DNA from 2 places in the Kitasatospora sp. NPDC091276 genome. Region 2 is predicted to be linked to the other one. Evidence: riboswitches for the same ligand, from Rfam matches in the RefSeq annotation. Region 2 holds a riboswitch; the other holds the start of a gene.
The links. A riboswitch is a leader RNA that binds a small molecule or an ion and turns the genes downstream of it on or off. The one in region 2 is predicted to bind guanidine.
Positions count from the first base shown of each region.

Region 1: linked by a shared signal. The riboswitch ahead of AB0O19_RS00190 (MBL fold metallo-hydrolase) and the one ahead of AB0O19_RS16425 (SMR family transporter) in region 2 are both predicted to bind guanidine.

Region 1 is NZ_JBFBFU010000001.1:42,206-51,153, reverse strand. It holds gene AB0O19_RS00215 (DUF4132 domain-containing protein) at 1-402, opposite strand, end outside; gene AB0O19_RS00210 (ABC transporter ATP-binding protein) at 603-1,388, opposite strand; gene AB0O19_RS00205 (iron-siderophore ABC transporter substrate-binding protein) at 1,530-2,558, opposite strand; gene fhuB (Fe(3+)-hydroxamate ABC transporter permease FhuB) at 2,664-4,829, shown strand; gene fes (enterochelin esterase) at 4,851-5,966, shown strand; guanidine-III (ykkC-III) riboswitch at 6,031-6,091, shown strand; gene AB0O19_RS00190 (MBL fold metallo-hydrolase) at 6,104-6,958, shown strand; gene AB0O19_RS00185 (DHA2 family efflux MFS transporter permease subunit) at 7,024-8,424, opposite strand; gene AB0O19_RS00180 (MbtH family protein) at 8,421-8,606, opposite strand; gene AB0O19_RS00175 (amino acid adenylation domain-containing protein) at 8,599-8,948, opposite strand, start outside.
Region 2 is NZ_JBFBFU010000011.1:194,031-202,978, reverse strand. It holds gene AB0O19_RS16455 (DUF3039 domain-containing protein) at 1-196, shown strand, start outside; gene AB0O19_RS16450 (beta-N-acetylhexosaminidase) at 326-1,936, shown strand; gene AB0O19_RS16445 (FAD binding domain-containing protein) at 2,247-3,113, shown strand; partial or broken gene AB0O19_RS16440 ((2Fe-2S)-binding protein) at 3,191-3,637, shown strand; gene AB0O19_RS16435 (xanthine dehydrogenase family protein molybdopterin-binding subunit) at 4,273-6,600, shown strand; tRNA gene AB0O19_RS16430 (tRNA-Cys) at 6,697-6,768, opposite strand; guanidine-III (ykkC-III) riboswitch at 6,854-6,920, shown strand; gene AB0O19_RS16425 (SMR family transporter) at 6,964-7,278, shown strand; gene AB0O19_RS16420 (MFS transporter) at 7,395-8,852, shown strand; gene AB0O19_RS16415 (hypothetical protein) at 8,856-8,948, opposite strand, start outside.

The DNA.
Region 1 (8,948 bases), on a different contig from region 2:
TATCAGGATCTCTCCGCCGGTGAGCCGGACGGTGTCGCCGTCCAGGTCCACCAGGCCGATCCCGCGCTCGGCGTCCGCACCGCGCAGGAAGCCGGCGACGGCGCCGTCCGAGCCGGTGACCACCAGGTCGCGCAGGACGGCCTGCCAGGCCTCGTCCGCCCAGACCGCGGTCAGCACGGCGGCGGGCACCGGCAGCGAGCGCACCATCCACCGCTCGACGTCCTCCTGGCAGCGCCGCTCGTGCGCGGCCAGCCACTCGGTGAGCTGCCTCAGCTGGACGACCACCGGATCGTCACCGAGCTTCGACGGCAGGGACTTCAGCTCGCGGCCCGCCGCGTTGCGGCAGACCACCTTGCCCTCCCCGTCGAGCGCGACGCGGTACCCTCCCGCGCCTGTTTCCACCCATGCCACGGACGTCTCCTCCCACCTGCCGGTCAGCGATGCGAGGAACGTAGCGAGGCCCACTGACAAAGCGGCAGCCGGAGAGGCCGCTCCGCGGCTTCCTGGGCGCAAACCCGTCGAACGAGTGAACGGGGCAGACGGCACGCCGCCTGCCCCGCCACCCGCCTCCCGTCGCGCGCCAGGTCATGCCTGACGCATCGTCAACGCACCGGCGCCGCACGGGGAACGATCACCGGCGCGCCGTCCCCGGGGGCGGCGAGCACGTCGCTGTCGATGTCGTACAGCGCGCGCACGAGCGGTGCGTCGACCACCTCGCGGGGCGGGCCGCAGGCCACCACCGAACCGTCGCGCAGGGCGACGACCAGGTCGGCGTAGCGGGCCGCCGCCGCGAGGTCGTGCAGCACCATGACGACCGTCCGCCCGCCGGCGGCGACCTCGCGGACCAGTTCCAGCACCTCGACGGCGTGCCCGAGGTCGAGCGCGCTGGTGGGTTCGTCGAGCAGCACGACGGGCGCGTCCTGGGCGAGCACCATGGCGAGCCAGCAGCGCTGCCGCTGGCCGCCGGAGAGGCGGTCCAGCCGGCGGTCGGCGAGTTCCTCGACGCCGGTGGCGCGCAGCGCCCCGGCGGTGAGCCGCTCGTCGTCGGCCGACCACTGGCGGAAGAGCCCCTGGTGCGGGTGGCGGCCGTAGCGGACGAGTCCGGCGACGGTGACCGCCTCGGGGGCCTGCGGGCTCTGCGGGAGCAGCGCGACCCGGTGCGCGGCCTGGCGCGGCCGCAGCCGCCAGACGTCCTCGCCGCCGACCAGCACCCGCCCGCCGTCCGGCCGGTGCAGCCGGGCGACGGCCCGCAGCAGGGTGGACTTGCCGCAGCCGTTCGGGCCGACGACGGCCACCACCCGGCCGGCCGGGACGGTGAGGTCGACGCCGGCGAGCACCGGGCGGCCGGGGCCGTAGCCGGCGGTGAGGCCCTGGATCGTCAACTCCATCGGGGGTTCCTTCGGTTGGAGGGGGCTGCGGGCCGGCCGGGCAAGGTGCCGGCCGACCGGGTACGAGCCCGAGCGCGGGCGCGATCCCGGACAGGGCCCGAACGCGGAAACGGCCCCGGACAGGGCCCGAACGCGGACCGGTCAGGAGGCGGCGAGCGCCTTGCCGATGTCGCCGATGACCACGTCGGCCGCGAGCGGCCCGCCGCGGGTGGACCAGACCGAACCGTCCACGGTGACGGCGTGCTTGTTCTTCACCGCGCCCAGCTCCTGGTAGGCGGGCTTGGACTGGACGTCCTTGAGCGCGGTCTTGCCGTCGTCGGTGAGGGTGGACAGGAACAGCCAGTCGCCGTCGATCTCGGCGAGCTTCTCCAGGCTGAGCGCCGGGCTGTGCGCGTTGCCGTCCTTGTCCTGCGCGGCCGGGCGGGTGAGGCCCATGTCGAGGGCGACGCCGCTGGCGAACTGCTTCTTCTCCATCCAGCTCGGCCCGGTCGGGTTCCAGCGGACGATGGAGACGGCCGCGCCCTTGTTCTTGCCGAGGTCGCCACCGGCCTTGGCCGCCTTGGCCTCGTAGTCGGCGATCACCTTGTTGGTCTGGTCGAGCTTGTTGACGGCGTTTCCGATGCCGCGGAAGGCGAGCTTCCAGTCGTCGGTGGGCGCCATGGTGACGAGGGTGGCGGGGGTGATCTCGCGCAGCTGCTTGAGCATCTGCTCGTCCTGCATGTCGCCGGCCAGGATGAGGTCGGGCTTGGCGGCGATGACCTTGTCCATCACGGGCTGCAGCAGGTTGCCGACCACCGGGACGCCCTGGACCTTGTCCTTGAGGTAGGCGGGCGGCTCGTTGAGCCCCTGGCCGTTGGTGATGCCGACGGGCTTGACGCCGAGGGCGAGCACCGCGTCGAGGTCCTCCTGGGTGAGGGTGACGATCCGCTGGGGCGCGGCGGGGATCTCGACGGCCTTGCCGGTCGCGTCCTTGACGGTGCGCTTGCCGCCGGCCGCGTCCGCCGCCGGGCTGCCGGCGGCGGCGGAGGAGCCGCCCGCGGAGCCCGAGGATCCGGAGGAGGACCCGGAGGAGCCGCACCCGGCGAGCAGGAGGGCGGCCGCCCCGGTGACGGCCAGCGCCCGGGCCGCGCGGCGGCGGACGGGGTGGAGCGGGCTCTGGGCGAACGGCATGGGTGCCTCCGGGCAGCGGTGGTACGGGGGTTGGGCGGCGTCCGGGCGACCCGGCACGGTGACGGTGCCCACAGGACGATGCGCTCATTAGGTTAGCCTTACCTTATGACATTGTCGCAAGTGGGCGCCCCCGGGGAGTCCCGCACCGAGCCGGACGCCCCGCCGCCGCCGACGCCACCGCGCGGGGACGGCCGCCGGGCCGCCTGGCCGATCGCCCTCGGCGCGGTCGCGGTCCTGCTCGCCCTCGCCGCGCTCTCGCTGTCCGTCGGCGCCGGGGAGGTCGGCCCCGGGCGGGTGCTGGACTACCTGCTGGACCGCCACGGCGCCCGCGCGGACGGCCGGCTCGCCCTCGTCGTCGGCGACCTGCGCCTGCCCCGCACGGCCACCGCCCTGCTGGTCGGCGCCGCGCTCGGGGTCGCCGGGGCGCAGTTGCAGTCCGTCACCCGCAACCCGCTCGCCGAGACCGGACTGCTCGGCGTCAACGCCGGCGCCTCGTTGGGGGTCGTGCTCGGCATCGCCGTGCTCGGCATCCAGACCTCGTACGGGTACCTGGCCTTCGCCTTCGGCGGCGCCGTGCTCGCCAGCACGCTGGTGCTGCTCATCGCGGGTGCCCGGGGCGGGTCTCCGATGCGGCTGGTGCTCGGCGGCTCGGCGGTCGGCGCCACCTTCGGCGGGCTCACCGGCGTGCTGATCGTCAACTCTCCCGAGGCGTACGACCGGTACCGGGTGTGGGTACTCGGCTCGCTGGCCGGGGTGGAGGGCTGGACGACGCTGCGCCAGCTCGCCCCGGTGCTCGGCGTGGGCTTCCTGCTCGCCCTGCTCGCCACCCGGCCGCTCACCGCGCTCGCGCTCGGCGACGACCTCGCCCGCGGTCTCGGCCACCGGCCCGGCGCCACCCGGGCCGCGGTCGCCTTCGCCGTCACCCTGCTGACCGCCTCAGCCGTCGCGCTGGCCGGCCCGATCTCCTTCCTCGGCCTGCTCGCCGGGTTCCTGGCGCGGGCCGTCGCCGGCCCCAGGGTCGGGCAACTCACCGTGCTCGCAGGTCTGTTCGGTGCCGCCGTGCTCACCGGGGCCGATGTGCTGGCCCGGGTGGTGGCCCGCCCGTTCGAGGCGCCGGTGTCGGTGATCGTCTCCCTGGTCGGCGCCCCCGCGCTGATCGCGATCGTCCGCTCCCGCCGGACCGCCGCGCTCGGCATGGCCGACCCGGCCGAGCCCGCCCCCGTCCGGCGGTCCGAGCCGCCCGCGCCGAAACCCGACCTGGTGCTGCGGCGCGGCGCCTGGTCGCTGCTGCTCCCCCGCCGGGCGCTGCTCGCCTCGCTCGCCCTGGCCGCGGCGCTGCTCGCCGTCGTCGTCGTGTCCGCCCACGCCGGGCAGAGCGAACTCGGCCTCGGCCGCACGCTCCAGGCCGTGTTCGGCTACGGCGACCGGCTGGACGTGCTGCTGGTGCAGAAGTTCCGGCTCGGCCGGATCGTCGCCGGGCTCGCCGCCGGCGCCGCCCTCGGCCTGGCCGGCTGCCTCACCCAGACCCTCGCCCGCAACCGCCTCGCCACCCCCGAACTGCTCGGCGTCAACGACGGTGCCACCGCCGCCGTCCTGATCTCCGCCACCGTCTCCGGCACCTTCGGCGCCTGGTGGGCCGGCCCGCTCGGCGCGCTGGCCGCCGTCCTGGTCGTCACCCTGGTCTCCGGCGGGCTCGGCGCGCAGGGCTACCGGGTGCTGGTCGTCGGCCTCGCGATGTCCGCGCTCGCCTCGGCCGTCATCCAGGTCGCGCTCGCCCGCCGCTCGCTCAACTCGGCCGGTTCGCTGTACGTCTGGACCTCCGGAAGTCTCAACGGGCGGGACTACGCCGTCGCCACCCCGGTCCTGATCGGGCTGGCCGTGCTCGTACCGCTCGCGCTGGCGGTGGCCCGGCGGCTGGCGGTGCTGCGCTTCGACGACAGCGTGGCCGCCTCGCTGGGCGTCGACCCGGGCCGGGTCCGGCTCGGCTGCCTGCTGCTGGCCGTCGCGCTGGCCGGGCTGGCCGTCGGCGTGTGCGGGCCGGTCGGCTTCGTCGCGCTGGCCGCGCCCGTGATCGCCGGACGGCTGGCCGGGCCGGCGCGCGTGCCGGTCCTCGGCTCGGCACTGACCGGCGCCGTCCTCGTCGTGCTCGCCGACACCGTGGGGCGGGTGCTGATCGGCGGGGTGGAGATCCCGGTCGGCATCGTCACCACCGTCCTCGGCGGCCCCTTCCTGCTCTGGGTGCTGCTCGGCCGCAAGGGCACCCCCGCTTAACCTCCCCGAGGAGTACCGCAGATGGAAACCCTTCCCCTCGTCGAGCCCGATCCGGCCGACCCCGCCTACCGCCTGGTCACCTTCGTGCACGAGGACGCGTCGTGCGACGGCGTGCTCGCTCTCCTGCACACCGTCACCGACAAGGACCGGCACGACGGCGACCTCTCCCCGCACCTGATGACCCGCCGCGACGACGGCCGCTGGTCGATCACCTACCGGCTGCGCGCCGACCACCGGGCGTCCTACCAGCTGTACCCGTTCCGGGGGGACGCCCCCGGCACCGCCCGGGCGGACTGGCTGCGCGTCCTCGACCACGCCCGCCCCGACCCGCACGACGCAGCCCCCCGGCTGCCCGCCCGCGACGGGCGCCACCCGTCGTCCGTGCTCAGCCTGCCCGACGCCCCCGCCCAGCCGTACGTCCGGCGGCGCGACGGCGTGCCGCGCGGGCGGACGGTGGCCCACGAGGTGGCCGGGCGGCGGGTGGACGTCCACCTCCCCGCCGGGGGCGGGCCTTCCGCCGGTGGCGGGCCGTTCGCGGTGGCCGTGCTGCTGGACGGCGAGATGTGGGGCGAGGTGCTGTCGGTCGGCGACACCCTCGACAACCTGGCGGCGGACGGCGCCATCCCGCCCACCGTCGCCCTGCTCGTCCACACCATGGGCCCCTGCCGACCCGACGACCTCAGCTGCAACCCGGCCTTCGTCGACCTCCTCGCCGACCGCCTCCTCCCCTGGGCGGCGGCGGAGTTCGGCACCACCACCGACCCGGCCGCCACCGTGATCGCCGGCCAGAGCGCGGGCGGCCTCACCGCCGCCTTCGCCGCGTTCCGGCGCCCCGACCGCTTCGGCGGCGCGCTCTGCCAGTCCGGTTCCTTCTGGTGGCCGGACGAGACCGAGTTCGACGAGGGCAGTGAGTGGCTGACCCGCCAATTCGCCCGCGAGCAAAGGCGGGAGGCCCGGTTCTACGTCGAGGTCGGCCTCCAGGAGTGGATGCTGCTCCCGCAGAACCGCCACCTGCGCGACGTCCTCACCGCCCGCGGCTACGACCTCGCGTACCGCGAGTTCAACGGCGGCCACGACTACGCCTGTTGGCGCGGCGGGCTGGCGGACGGGCTGGCGCACCTGCTCGGGGGTGCCTGACGGTCCCCACCGGGTCGGCGGACCGGCGCGCCGCGACGGGGGCGTGCTAGCGTCCCGGTGGCGGCGCGCCGGTGACCGCCCCGGACGAGATGTGCGCCGTACCCGGCCCGCCAAGACGACGCACCGAGGGAGACGTCATGGCCGCCGGTGCCCCGCTCGCCCGTCCGCTCGACGTGCGGTGGATCCACGGGTCCCCGTCCGCGAAGCACAACACGGACCCGGACATCCAGGTCCACGCGTACGACGAGCACACCGTCATCCTGCGGCAGAACAAGGCGGTCGACTACGAGGCGCCGTTCCTGTTCCTGCTGTTCGGGGGCGAGCGGGCGGTCCTGATCGACACCGGGGCCACCGCCTCCGCCGCGTACTTCCCGCTGCGCACCGTGGTCGACGGCCTCATCGACCAATGGCTCGCCGACCACCCCCGCGACGGCTACGGACTGCTCGTCCTGCACACCCACCCGCACGGCGACCACGTCGCGGGCGACGGGCAGTTCGCCGACCGGCCCGCGACGACCCTGGTCAGCGCCGACCCGGCCACGGCCTGGCCGTACTTCGGCTTCGACCAGGACCCGGACGCCGTCGCGCGGGTGGACCTGGGCGGCGGCCGGGTGCTCGAATGCCTGGCCACCCCGGGCCACCACCCGGCGGCCGTCACCTACTACGACCCGTGGACGGGCCTGCTGCTCACCGGCGACACCGTCTACCCGGGCCGCCTCTACATCGACGACTGGCCGGCCTTCACCCGCACCGTCGACCGGCTGATCGACTTCGCCGAACGCCGCCCGGTGACGCACCTGCTCGGCTGCCACATCGAGATGACCCGCACCCCCGGCGTCGACTACCCCATCCGCACGACCCACCAGCCCGACGAGCCGCCCCTGCAGCTGACCGTCGGACACCTCCGGGCCATCCGCACCGCACTCGCCGACCTCGGCGACCGGCCGCGTCGGCACGCCCTGCCCGACCTGATCCTCTGGCCGAGCGCCTGAGCCCGGAAGGCCGCGTCCACCGAACTGACGCCGCACCCCGCGATCGCGGGGTGCGGCGTGGCTGTTCAGTCGGCGGGGGGTGGTCCCGGCGCCTCCCGGGGGAGGCGGGTGGTGAGGAGGGTGCCGGCGGCGACCAGCGCGGCGGTGAGCAGGAGGGCCAAGCGGTAGGGGCCGGGTGAGCCGCCGCCGGTGTCCAGGGCACCGATGAGGGCGGCGGTGGCGGCGATGCCGAGGGCGCCGCCGAGGGTGCGGACGATGGTGAACAGGCCCATGGCGCGGCCCATCGCGGGCCCGGGGACGTCGGCGAAGCCGGCGATCTGGACGGTGAGCACGGCGGTGCCCAGGACGAGCCCGACCGCGAACATCAACGCCCTTACGGCCCAGGGGTTCTCGGCGAAGCCGAGGGCGGCCAGGACGAGTGCGGCGAGCAGCAGCGCGGGCAGCGCGAGGCGGCGGGGGCCGAACCGGGGCAGCAGGCGGTCCACCACCTGGGAGGCGGCCATCAGGCCGATCGCCTCGGGGAAGACGCTCAGCCCGGCGTCGAGGGCCGAGGCCCCGAGGGCGGCCTGGTAGAGCAGCGGGAGGACGAACAGGGCGCCCATCAGGCCGGCCGAGGTGAGCAGGGCCAGCCAGGTGGCGGTGCCGAAGGTGCGGTCGGCGAGCTGCCGCAGGTCCACCAGCGGTTCGGCGGCGCGGAGTTGGTGGCGCACGGCGATGCCGAGCAGGAGGAGACCGGCCACGCCGCTGAGCGCCACTCCCGGCGAGGACCAGCCGTGCGCCGGGCCGAAGCCGAGCGCGTAGGTGAGCAGTCCGAGGCCGGGCGTGGCGAGCAGGAAGCCGGTGGTGTCGAAGCGCCCGGGCGGGGGCTCGTCCGCCGCGCGCAGGCCGATGAGCCCGGTCACGACGGCCGCGACCCCGATCGGCACGTTGACCAGGAACAGCCAGTGCCAGGAGAGGTGTTCGGTCAGGAGGCCGCCGAGCGGCGGGCCGAGGGCGGGCATCAGGGCGGTCGGGACGATCAGGATCCGGCCCAGGCCGGCCCGCTCGTGCGGGGCGAAGGCCCGGAACAGCAGGGTCATCCCGACCGGGGTGAGCAGCCCGCCGGCCACGCCCTGGACGGCCCGCGCGGCGGCGAGCGAGCCGAGGCCGGGGGCGGCGGCGCACAGGGCGGAGGCGAGGGTGAACCCGGCCAGGGAGCCGAGGAAGACCCGTTTCACGCCGAACCGGTCGCCGAGCCAGCCCGCCACCGGCAGGCCGACGGCGAGGCCGACCAGGAAGGCCGTCTCGACGGCGTTGGCGGCCGAGACGGGCCGCCCGAAGTCCTCGGCGATGGTGAACAGCGCGGGGTTGACGATGGTCGAGTCCAGGCCGTTCATGCACATCGCGGCGGTGTAGACCACGACCACCGCGGCGCGCCCCGCGAGCAGGGGGCGCGCCGGGGCGGCCTCGACGGCCGGAGGGGTCACAGGTCGGTCCAGTGGGCGGTGATCCACTGCACGGCGTCGGCGCGCTCGCACGGGCCGTGGGAGACGTTCCAGCCGGCCGGGACGGCGGCGAAGGCCGGCCAGAGCGAGTGCTGGCCCTGGTCGTTGACGAGGGCGAGGAACTCGCCGTCGCCGTCGAAGGGGTTGGCGGGGGCGTCACTCATCGGAGGACTTCTCCAGGTGGTCGGTGATCACGCGGGCGATGTGCGCGATCGGGGCGGGCAGGGTCATGTCCTTGTGCGAGCAGGCGACGTCGGTGTTGTCGATGCGGCCGGACACGTACGGGGTCCAGAGTTCGGGCACCAGGGTCTCGTCGATGGTGTCGACGGTGGCGCGGAAGAACAGCACGTCGCCGTCGAAGGGGCGGTGGTCGTGGCCGCGGACGAGGTGGTTGGTGTTGAGGTAGATCCGGTTGAGGGCGGCCACGGTGGCGTCGTCGAGTCCGGCGAGCGGGCTGCCCTCGCGGCGCAGCAGCTCGGTGACGGCGGCGAGTTCGAGTGGCCGCC
Region 2 (8,948 bases):
GCGCTTCGCGCACTACGTCCAGAAGGACAAGATCATGGAGAGCGCGCTCTCCGGCTCGCCCGTGGTGGCGCTCTGCGGCAAGGTCTGGGTGCCCGGGCGCGACCCGAAGAAGTACCCGGTCTGCCCGATGTGCAAGGAGATCTACGACGGCATCGGCAAGCCGCAGGGCGGCGACGACAACAACGGCGGCAAGTAGCACCGACCGCCGCGGGCCGGTGCCCGGCGCCGTTGCGCACGGTGTGGTTGTGCACAGCGCCGTTTTGCATAGTGCCGTGTTTCCGAAGTGGTCTATGCCAGTCGTCCGGGGCGGGGGCAGGATGTCGGAATGGACCTCATTCCCGTGCCTTCGAGTGCCGTCCGCCGCCCGGACGAGGACTTCCCCCTCGACGACGCCACCACGCTGACCGCGCCGCCCGGGCTGGCCGACGCCGAGCGGTGGCTGCGCACCGCGCTGTCCGCGGCCACCGGGCTGCCGCTCGGCCCGGGCCGGCCGGGCACGGGCATCGAACTGGTCCAGGACGACGCGCTGGCCGCCGAGGCGTACCGGATCACGGTGCGCCCCGGCCACGCCCTGATAGCCGCGGGCGGGCCGGCCGGTGCGCTGTGGGGGGCGCAGACCCTGCGGCAGCTGCTCGGCCCGGACGCCTTCCGCCGTTCCCCGCTGCGCGGCACCGGCTGGGTGCTGCCCGGCGCGGACATCGAGGACGCCCCGCGGTTCGGCTGGCGCGGTGCGCTGCTCGACGTCGCCCGGCACTTCCTGCCCAAGTCGGACGTGCTGCGCTTCGTCGACCTGCTGGCCGCGCACAAGCTCAACGTGCTGCACCTGCACCTGACCGACGACCAGGGCTGGCGGGTGGAGATCAAGCGCTACCCCGGCCTGACCGAGCGCGGCGCCTGGCGGGACCGCTCGATGGTCGGCTACCGGGCCGGCCAGCGCCGCGACGACCGCCCGCACGGCGGCTACTACACCCAGGACGACCTGCGCGAGATCGTCGCCTACGCGGCCGCGCGCGGGGTCACCGTCGTCCCGGAGGTCGACCTGCCCGGGCACACCCAGGCCGCCGTCGCGGCCTACCCCGAGCTCGGCAACACCGACGTGGTGGACACCGCGGCGCTCGGCGTCTGGACGGACTGGGGCGTCAGCCACAACGTGCTCAACGCCTCCGAGGAGACCCTGCGCTTCTTCGAGGGCGTGCTGGAGGAGGTCCTGGAACTCTTCCCGTCCGAGTTCATCCACCTCGGCGGCGACGAGTGCCCCAAGGAGCAGTGGAAGGACAGCGCGGCCGCCCAGGCGCGGATCCGCGAACTCGGCCTGGCCAACGAGGACGAGCTGCAGAGCTTCGTGATCCGGCACTTCGACCGCTGGCTGGCCGAGCGCGGCCGCCGGCTGATCGGCTGGGACGAGATCCTGGAGGGCGGGCTCGCCCCGGGCGCCGCCGTCTCCTCCTGGCGCGGGTTCGGCGGCGGGATCGCCGCGGCCAAGGCCGGGCACGACGTGGTGATGTGCCCCGAGCAGCACGTCTACTTCGACCACCGGCAGGCCGACGGCCCGGACGAGCCGATCCCGGTCGGCTTCGTGCGCACGCTGGAGGACGTGTACCGCTTCGAACCGGTGCCCGGGCAGCTGGACGAGACCGCCGCCCGGCACGTGATCGGCACCCAGGCCAACCTGTGGAGCGAGTTCATGGACAGCGCCCGGGACATCGACTACCGGGCCTTCCCCCGGTTGGTGGCCTTCGCGGAGGTCGCCTGGTCCGACCTGCCCACCGATCCGGCCGAGCGCGACTACGCCGGCTTCCAGCACCGGCTGGAGGCGCACCTGAAGGTGCTGGACGCGCTCGGCGTGGAGTACCGCCCGGCGGACGGCCCGCACCCCTGGCAGCGCTGGCCCGGGGTGGCCGGCCGGCCGATCGAGGGCCCGCCGCCGGTGCGCTGAGCGCGACGGACTCGTTCCGGCGGGAACTTCTGAGTGGTCATCTGACGTCAAGAACAGATGAACATCTGCCCTGGTCCGGTTCGGGCCGGGGCAGATACCGCCCGGTATCCGTCCCAATCGGGCAGTCCCGTTCACCTGCCCCGAAATGATCATCGAGCATTGTGTGCCAGAGTTGCCCAACCCGGCCCGATCGCCCGTACCCTACGGGCCAGGCCGGGCTGCTGACGCGGACACCACGGCCGAAGGCCGCGGGCGGCAGCCGATCGATGAGCAAGTGGAGCACGGTGGGACCCAGGTGAACCGGACGATCATGCTGCCGGCCTCCCTCGACGAGGCCGTCGACGCGCTGGCCGCCACCCCGGCCGCGGTACCGGTGGCCGGAGCCACCGACCTGATGGAAGCCGTCAACGCCGGACGGCTACGCCCCGCCGCCCTGGTCGGCCTCGGCCGGATCACCGAACTGCGCGGCTGGCGCTACGAGGACGGCGGCACCGCCGTCCTCGGCGCCGGACTCACCCACGCCCGGATGGACCGCCCCGACTTCGCCGCGCTCATCCCCGCGCTCGCGGACGCCGCCCGCACCGCCGGCCCGCCGCAGGTCCGCAACGTCGGCACCCTCGGCGGCAACATCGTCACCGCCGCCCCGGCCGGCGACACCCTCCCGGTGCTCACCGCCCTGGAGGCCAGCGTCACCCTCGCCCGGGCCGGCGCCAGCCGCGAGGTGCCGGTCAGTCACCTGCTCACCGGCCTCGACCCGGTGCGCCCCGGCGAACTCCTCACCTGGGTGCGCGTCCCGCTGCTGCACGCCCCGCAGGTCTTCCTCAAGGCCACCGGCCGCAGCGGCCCGGCCCGCGCCACCGCCTCCGTCGCGCTGGTCCTCGACCCCGCCCGGCGCGCCGTGCGCTGCGCGGTCGGCGCCGTCGCACCGGTGCCGCTGCGCCCGCTGGAGGCCGAGGCCTGGGTCGCCGGCTGCATCGACTGGGACGGCAGCCGGGAGATCGACCCGGCCGCGACCGCCGCCTTCGGCGAGTACGTGGCCACCGCCTGCGTCCCCGACAGCTACGGCGCCGAAGGCGCCTGGGAGGCCGTGACCGAGGGGCCGAGCGCGGCCGCCGTTCGGCTGCGGCGTACCGTATCGGTGCTGGCCCGACGGGCACTGGGAAGGGCGCTGAAGTGACCACAGACCCCATCGAGACCCTCGACGCCGACCCGCTCGGCCTCACCCCGCAGGTCAGCCGCGAGCTGCGCCCGTGTGCCTCGTACACCTTGCGGGTCAACGGTTTCGAACGGCCCGTCACCGACGCCTGGATCGGCGAGAGCCTGCTCTACGTGCTGCGCGAGCGGCTCGGCCTGGCCGGTGCCAAGGACGGCTGCGAGCAGGGCGAGTGCGGGGCCTGCTCGGTGCAGGTGGACGGCCAGCTGGTGGCCGGCTGCCTGGTGCCCGCCGCGCTGGCCGCCGACAGCGAGATCAACACCGTCGAGGGCCTGTCGGCCGCCGGCGGCGCGAGCGACGTCCAGCAGGCGCTGGCCGAGTCCGGCGCGGTGCAGTGCGGCTACTGCACCCCCGGCATGGCGATGGCGGTGCACGACCTGCTCCAGCGCAACCACCGCCCGACCGAGGTCGAGGCCCGCCAGGCGCTCTGCGGCAACCTCTGCCGCTGCACCGGCTACCGCGGCGTGCTGGCCGCCGTCCAGAGCATCGCCGACGCGCGCGCCGAGGACGCCGAGGAGACGGAGGAGGCGGCCTCTCCGGCCGCCGCCCAGGCCGCCGCCCCGGTCGCGGGACAGCCCGCCGAACAGCCCGCCGGGGAAGCGGCCGCCGGACCGGAGCCGGCCGCCGAACCGCCGGTCTACGCCGACTCCGACGCCTGGATCGAGCACGTCCCGCAGCCGCCCGCCGAGCAGCCCCCGGCCGGCACCGACCAGCCGTACGGCGACGGCCAGGGCGGCTACGACACCGGCGTGTACGACACCGCCGTCCTGACGCCGGTCCAGGGCATCCCCGCCCAGACCACCGACGACCAGGTGTACTACCCGCCCCAGGGCTACCCCGAGCAGCCGTACCAGGGCACCCCCGCCCACGGCACCTACGTGCCCGGCGGCTACCCGCAGCAGAACGGCTACGACGCCGGGTACGACGCCCCGGTCTACGAACCCACCCCCGCGCACGGCACGCCGCTGCCCGGGGCCGCCTTCGACGGCACGCCCCCGCACGGCACGCCGTACGTCGCCACGCCCCCGCACGGCGCTCCGGCCGGCGGCACCGCCCCGGCCGGCGTCCCGTACGGCGCCACCCCCGCCCACGGCATCCGGCTCCCCGAGGACGACCACGCATCATGACGTCGCCTACCGACATCGGCGCAGCACTCCAGCAGGACGGCGGCGAGGGCGGCGCACCGGAGCCGTTCGGCCTGGGCAGCTCACCGCTGCGCAGCGACGCGCTGCCCAAGGCGCTCGGCATCTACCCGTACGCGGCCGACCTGTGGGCCGAGGGGCTGCTCTGGGGCGCGGTGCTGCGCTCGCCGCACCCGCACGCCCGGATCAGGGGCATCGACACCGCGGCCGCGCTCGCGCTGCCCGGCGTGCACGCCGTGGTCACCGCCGCCGACCTGCCGCCCGGCCCGGACGGAACCCCGGACGGCGCCCCGGCCGGGCCGATCGTCGCCGACCGGCCGGTGCTGGCCGCGGGCGTGGTGCGCCACCACGGCGAGCCGATCGCCGCGGTGGCCGCCGACCACCCGGACACCGCCCGGCTGGCGGTCGGTCTGATCGCGGTCGACTACGAGCCGCTGGAGGCCGTCACCGACCCCGAGCAGGCCTTCACCGCCCCGTCGCTGCACCCGGACGGCAACCTGTTCCGCCACCTGCCGCTGCGCACCGGGGACCCGGACGCGGCCGGCGAGATCATCATCGAGGGCCTCTACCAGGTCGGCCGTCAGGACCCGGCCCCGCTCGGGGCCGAGGCCGGGCTGGCCGTGCCGCGCCCGGACGGCGGCGTCGAACTGCACCTGTCCTCCACCGACCCGCACGGCGACCGCGACCGCACCGCCGCCTGCCTCGGCCTGGAGCCCGACCGGGTCCGGCTGGTGGTCACCGGCGTGCCCGGGGCCACCACCGACCGCGAGGACCTCTCCTTCCAGGTCACCCTGGCGCTGCTGGCGCTGCGCACCGGCCGCCCGGTGAAGATGACCCTCACCCGCGAGGAGTCCTTCCACACCCACCCCTCGCGCCACCCCGCGCTGCTGCGCTACCGCCACCACGCCGACGCCGAGGGCACCCTGGTGAAGGTCGAGGCGCAGATCCTGCTGGACGGCGGCGCGTACGCGGACGTCTCCGCCGAGGCGCTGGCCGCCGCCACCGCCTTCTCGGTCGGCCCGTACGTCTGCCCGAACGTCTTCGTGGACGCCTGGGCGGTGCGCACCAACAACCCGCCGGCCGGGCGGATGCGCGGCGAGGGCGCGTTGCAGGCCTGCTTCGCCTACGAGTCGCAGCTGGACCAGCTGGCCGCCCGGATCGGCGTGGACCCGGTGGAGATCCGCCGCCGCAACGCGATGGCCACCGGCGACCCGATGCCCACCGGACAGGCCGTCACCTGCCCGGCGCCGGTCGGCGCGCTGCTGGAGGCCGTCGCGGCCGAGCCGCTGCCGGCCCTGCCGGTGGACGACCCGGACGCCGAGTGGCTGCTGCCGGGCGGGCCCGGTGGGGCCGGCGACCCGGCGGCGGTGCGGCGCGGGATCGGCTACGCCGTCGGCATGGTGCACATGCTCGGCGCCGAGGGCGAGGACGAGGTCTCCACCGCCACCGTGCGGGTCAGCGGCGACCACGCCACGGTGATCTGCGCGGCCGTCGACTCCGGACAGGGCTTCGCCACGCTGGCCCGGCAGATCGTGCAGACCGTGCTGGGCGTCAGCGAGGTGTACATCGCGCCGGCCGACAGCGACCAGTCCATCGCCGGTCCCTCCGCCCGGGGCCGGCACACCTGGGTCTCCGGCGGCGCCGTCGAGCGCGCCGCGCTGATGGTCCGCCACCAGCTGCTCCAGCCGATCGCCGCCAACTTCGGGATGTCGGTGGAACTGCTGCAGATCGCCGACGGCAAGATCACCTCGTACGACGGGGTGCTCGGCATGCCGGTCGCCGAGGCGCTGGAGGGCAAGGAGCTCTGGGCGACGGCCCAGTGCCGCCCGCACCCCACCGAACCGCTGGACGAGTCCGGGCAGGGCGACGCCTTCGTGTCGATCGCGTTCTGCGCGATGCGCGCGGTGGTGGACGTGGACATCGAGCTGGGCGCCGTCCGGGTGGTCGAGATGACGGTCGCCCAGGACGTCGGCCGGGCGCTGAACCCGCGGCAGATCGAGGACCGGATCGAGGCGGGCGTGGCCCAGGGCGTCGGCCTGGCGCTGCTGGAGGACCTGCGCACCGAGGGCGGCGTGCTGCTGAACCCCTCGCTCACCGGCTACCGGCTGCCCACCGCGCTGGACACCCCGCAGGTGCGCATCGCCGCCCTGCTGGAGGAGCGGGACGTGGTCGCCACCTTCGGGGCCAAGGCGGTCAGCGCCGCCCCCGCGGTGGTCGCCCCGGCGGCCGTGGCCGCCGCCGTCCGGGCGGCCACCGGCCTGCCGGTCGGCCGGCTGCCGATCCGGCCGGAGGACGCGGTCGCGGTCTGACGGCCGGGGGCGGCGACTTCGGCCGACCGTCCCGGAAATACCGGAAACAGGAATTGCCGGTCGACGGAATGTCGACCGGCAATTCCATTTCCGGCGAGGCCATGACGGGAATCGAACCCGTGTACACCGCTTTGCAGACGGTTCCCTAAGCCACTCGGGCACACGGCCAGTGAATTCATAGTGGCGGAATGCGCGGGGGGCCGTCAACGGCGGAATGTAAATTCTGTATGGCGGCTTGTGCTACGGTCGGAACCAGGTGGTCGGTTGCCCGGCCGCCCCGGACGAGCGCGTCGTACCCGGTGACGACAAGACGGCGCAGTTCAGCGGCAATCCGGCCGCTGTGGACTGCGGAGGTAGGCCGTCATGGCATGGCTCGTTCTGATCATCTCGGGTGTCCTGGAGACCGTGTGGGCGGTGGCCCTGGAGTCGTCCAAGGGCTTTTCCCGGCTCACCCCCAGCCTCGTCTTCGGTGTGGCCCTGCTGCTGAGCATGGGCGGGCTGGCGTACGCGATGCGCACCATTCCGATCGGCACCGGCTACGCGGTCTGGGTCGGCATCGGTGCGGTCGGCACCGCGCTCTACGGCATGGCCGTCCTGGGGGACGCGGTGACGGCGGCCCGGATCGGCTGCCTGCTGCTCATCGTCTCCGGCGTGGTCGGCCTGAAGGTGCTCCACTGACCGCCGCCTGAGCTTCGCCCGCCCTTCCCCCGACCCCGGTCCTAGGCCCAGCGACCTAGCTGGTCACCGACTCGGGTCAGGGGTCATGAAGGCAGACGGCCCTTACGATGTTACGTATGACCACTGCCTCCCCCACCTCGGTCGACCCCGCCTCGATACCCTCCGAACTCGACCCCGGGGGCGGGGTCCTCAGCGGCCGCTACCGCGCTCTGACGCTGGGGATCGTGTCGGTGGTCCTGGTGATCGCCTTCGAGGCGACCGCCGTCAACACCGCGATGCCGACCGCGGCCCGCCAGCTGAACGGCATCGGGCTGTACGCCTTCGCCTTCTCCGGCTACTTCACCACCACGCTGTTCGCGCTGGTCGTCTCCGGGCAGTGGTGCGACCGGCGCGGGCCGATGCAGCCGCTGTTCACCGGCATCGCGGTGTTCGGGGTGGGCCTGGTGGTGGCCGGGACGGCGCCGGGCATGTGGGTGTTCGTGGCCGGGCGGGCGATCCAGGGCCTGGGCGGCGGGCTGGTGATCGTCGCGCTGTACGTGGTGGTCGGCCGGGCCTACCCGGAGCGGCTGCGGCCGGCGGTGTTCGCGGCCTTCTCCTCGGCCTGGGTGCTGCCCTCGATCATCGGGCCGCTGGTCTCCGGCGCGATCACCCAGCACCTCGGCTGGCGCTGGGTGTTCCTGGCCGTGCCGGTGCTGATCCTGCTGCCGCTGGCCGTGATGGGCCCCGCGCTGACCCGCTCCGAGCGGGAGCACCCGGTGGCCAGGGGCTCGGACTTCGACCGCCGGCGCACCCTGCTGGCCGCGATGGCGGCGCTCGGTGCCGGCCTGCTGCAGTACGCGGGCGGGCGGCACGACCTGATCGGGCTGCTCCCCGGGGTCGTCGGGGCGGCGCTGCTGGTGCCGGCCGTCCTGGGGCTGTTGCCCGAGCGGACCCTGCGGGCCGGGCGGGGGCTGCCGGCGGTGATCCTGCTGCGCGGACTGGCGGCCGGGGCGTTCCTCGGGGCCGAGGCCTTCGTCCCGCTGATGATGACCACCGAGCGCGGCCTCTCGCCGACGATGTCGGGGCTCACCCTGACCAGCGGCGGGCTCACCTGGGCGCTGGGCTCCTGGCTGCAGGGGCGGCCGGGAGCCGAGCGCTACCGCGAGGCGATGATCCGGGGCGGGTTCGTGCTGACCGCGGTGGCGATCGCGGGCGCCGCGCTGGTGCTGGTCCCGGCGGTGCCGGCCTGGGTGGCGGCGGTGGCCTGGGGCGTCGGCGGCATCGGGATGGGACTGACGGTCGCGAGCGTCAGCGTGCTGATGATGAAGCTCTCCGCGCCGGAGGACGCCGGGGTGAACTCGGCGGCCCTGCAGATGAGCGACGCGCTGGGCAACGTCCTGCTGACGGGCCTGGCGGGGGTGATGTTCGCGGTGCTGGGCGGCGGCTCGCTCGCCGCCGCCCACGAGGGCGCCGGGGCCACCGCCTCGTCCGGGGCCGCCGGCTCGCCCGGGGCGTTCGCGGTGATCCTGCTGGCCATGGCCGGCGTGGCGCTGCTGGGGGCGCTGCTCGCCGGCCGGGTCCGGGCCAGGTCCTGAGGGTCAGCCGGCAGCGGCGGCGGAGGGCACCGGCGGTGCCCCGGGGGTGCCGAGGAAGGCCTCCCAGCCGCCGGTCGGCGCCTGGCCCGGGGCGAG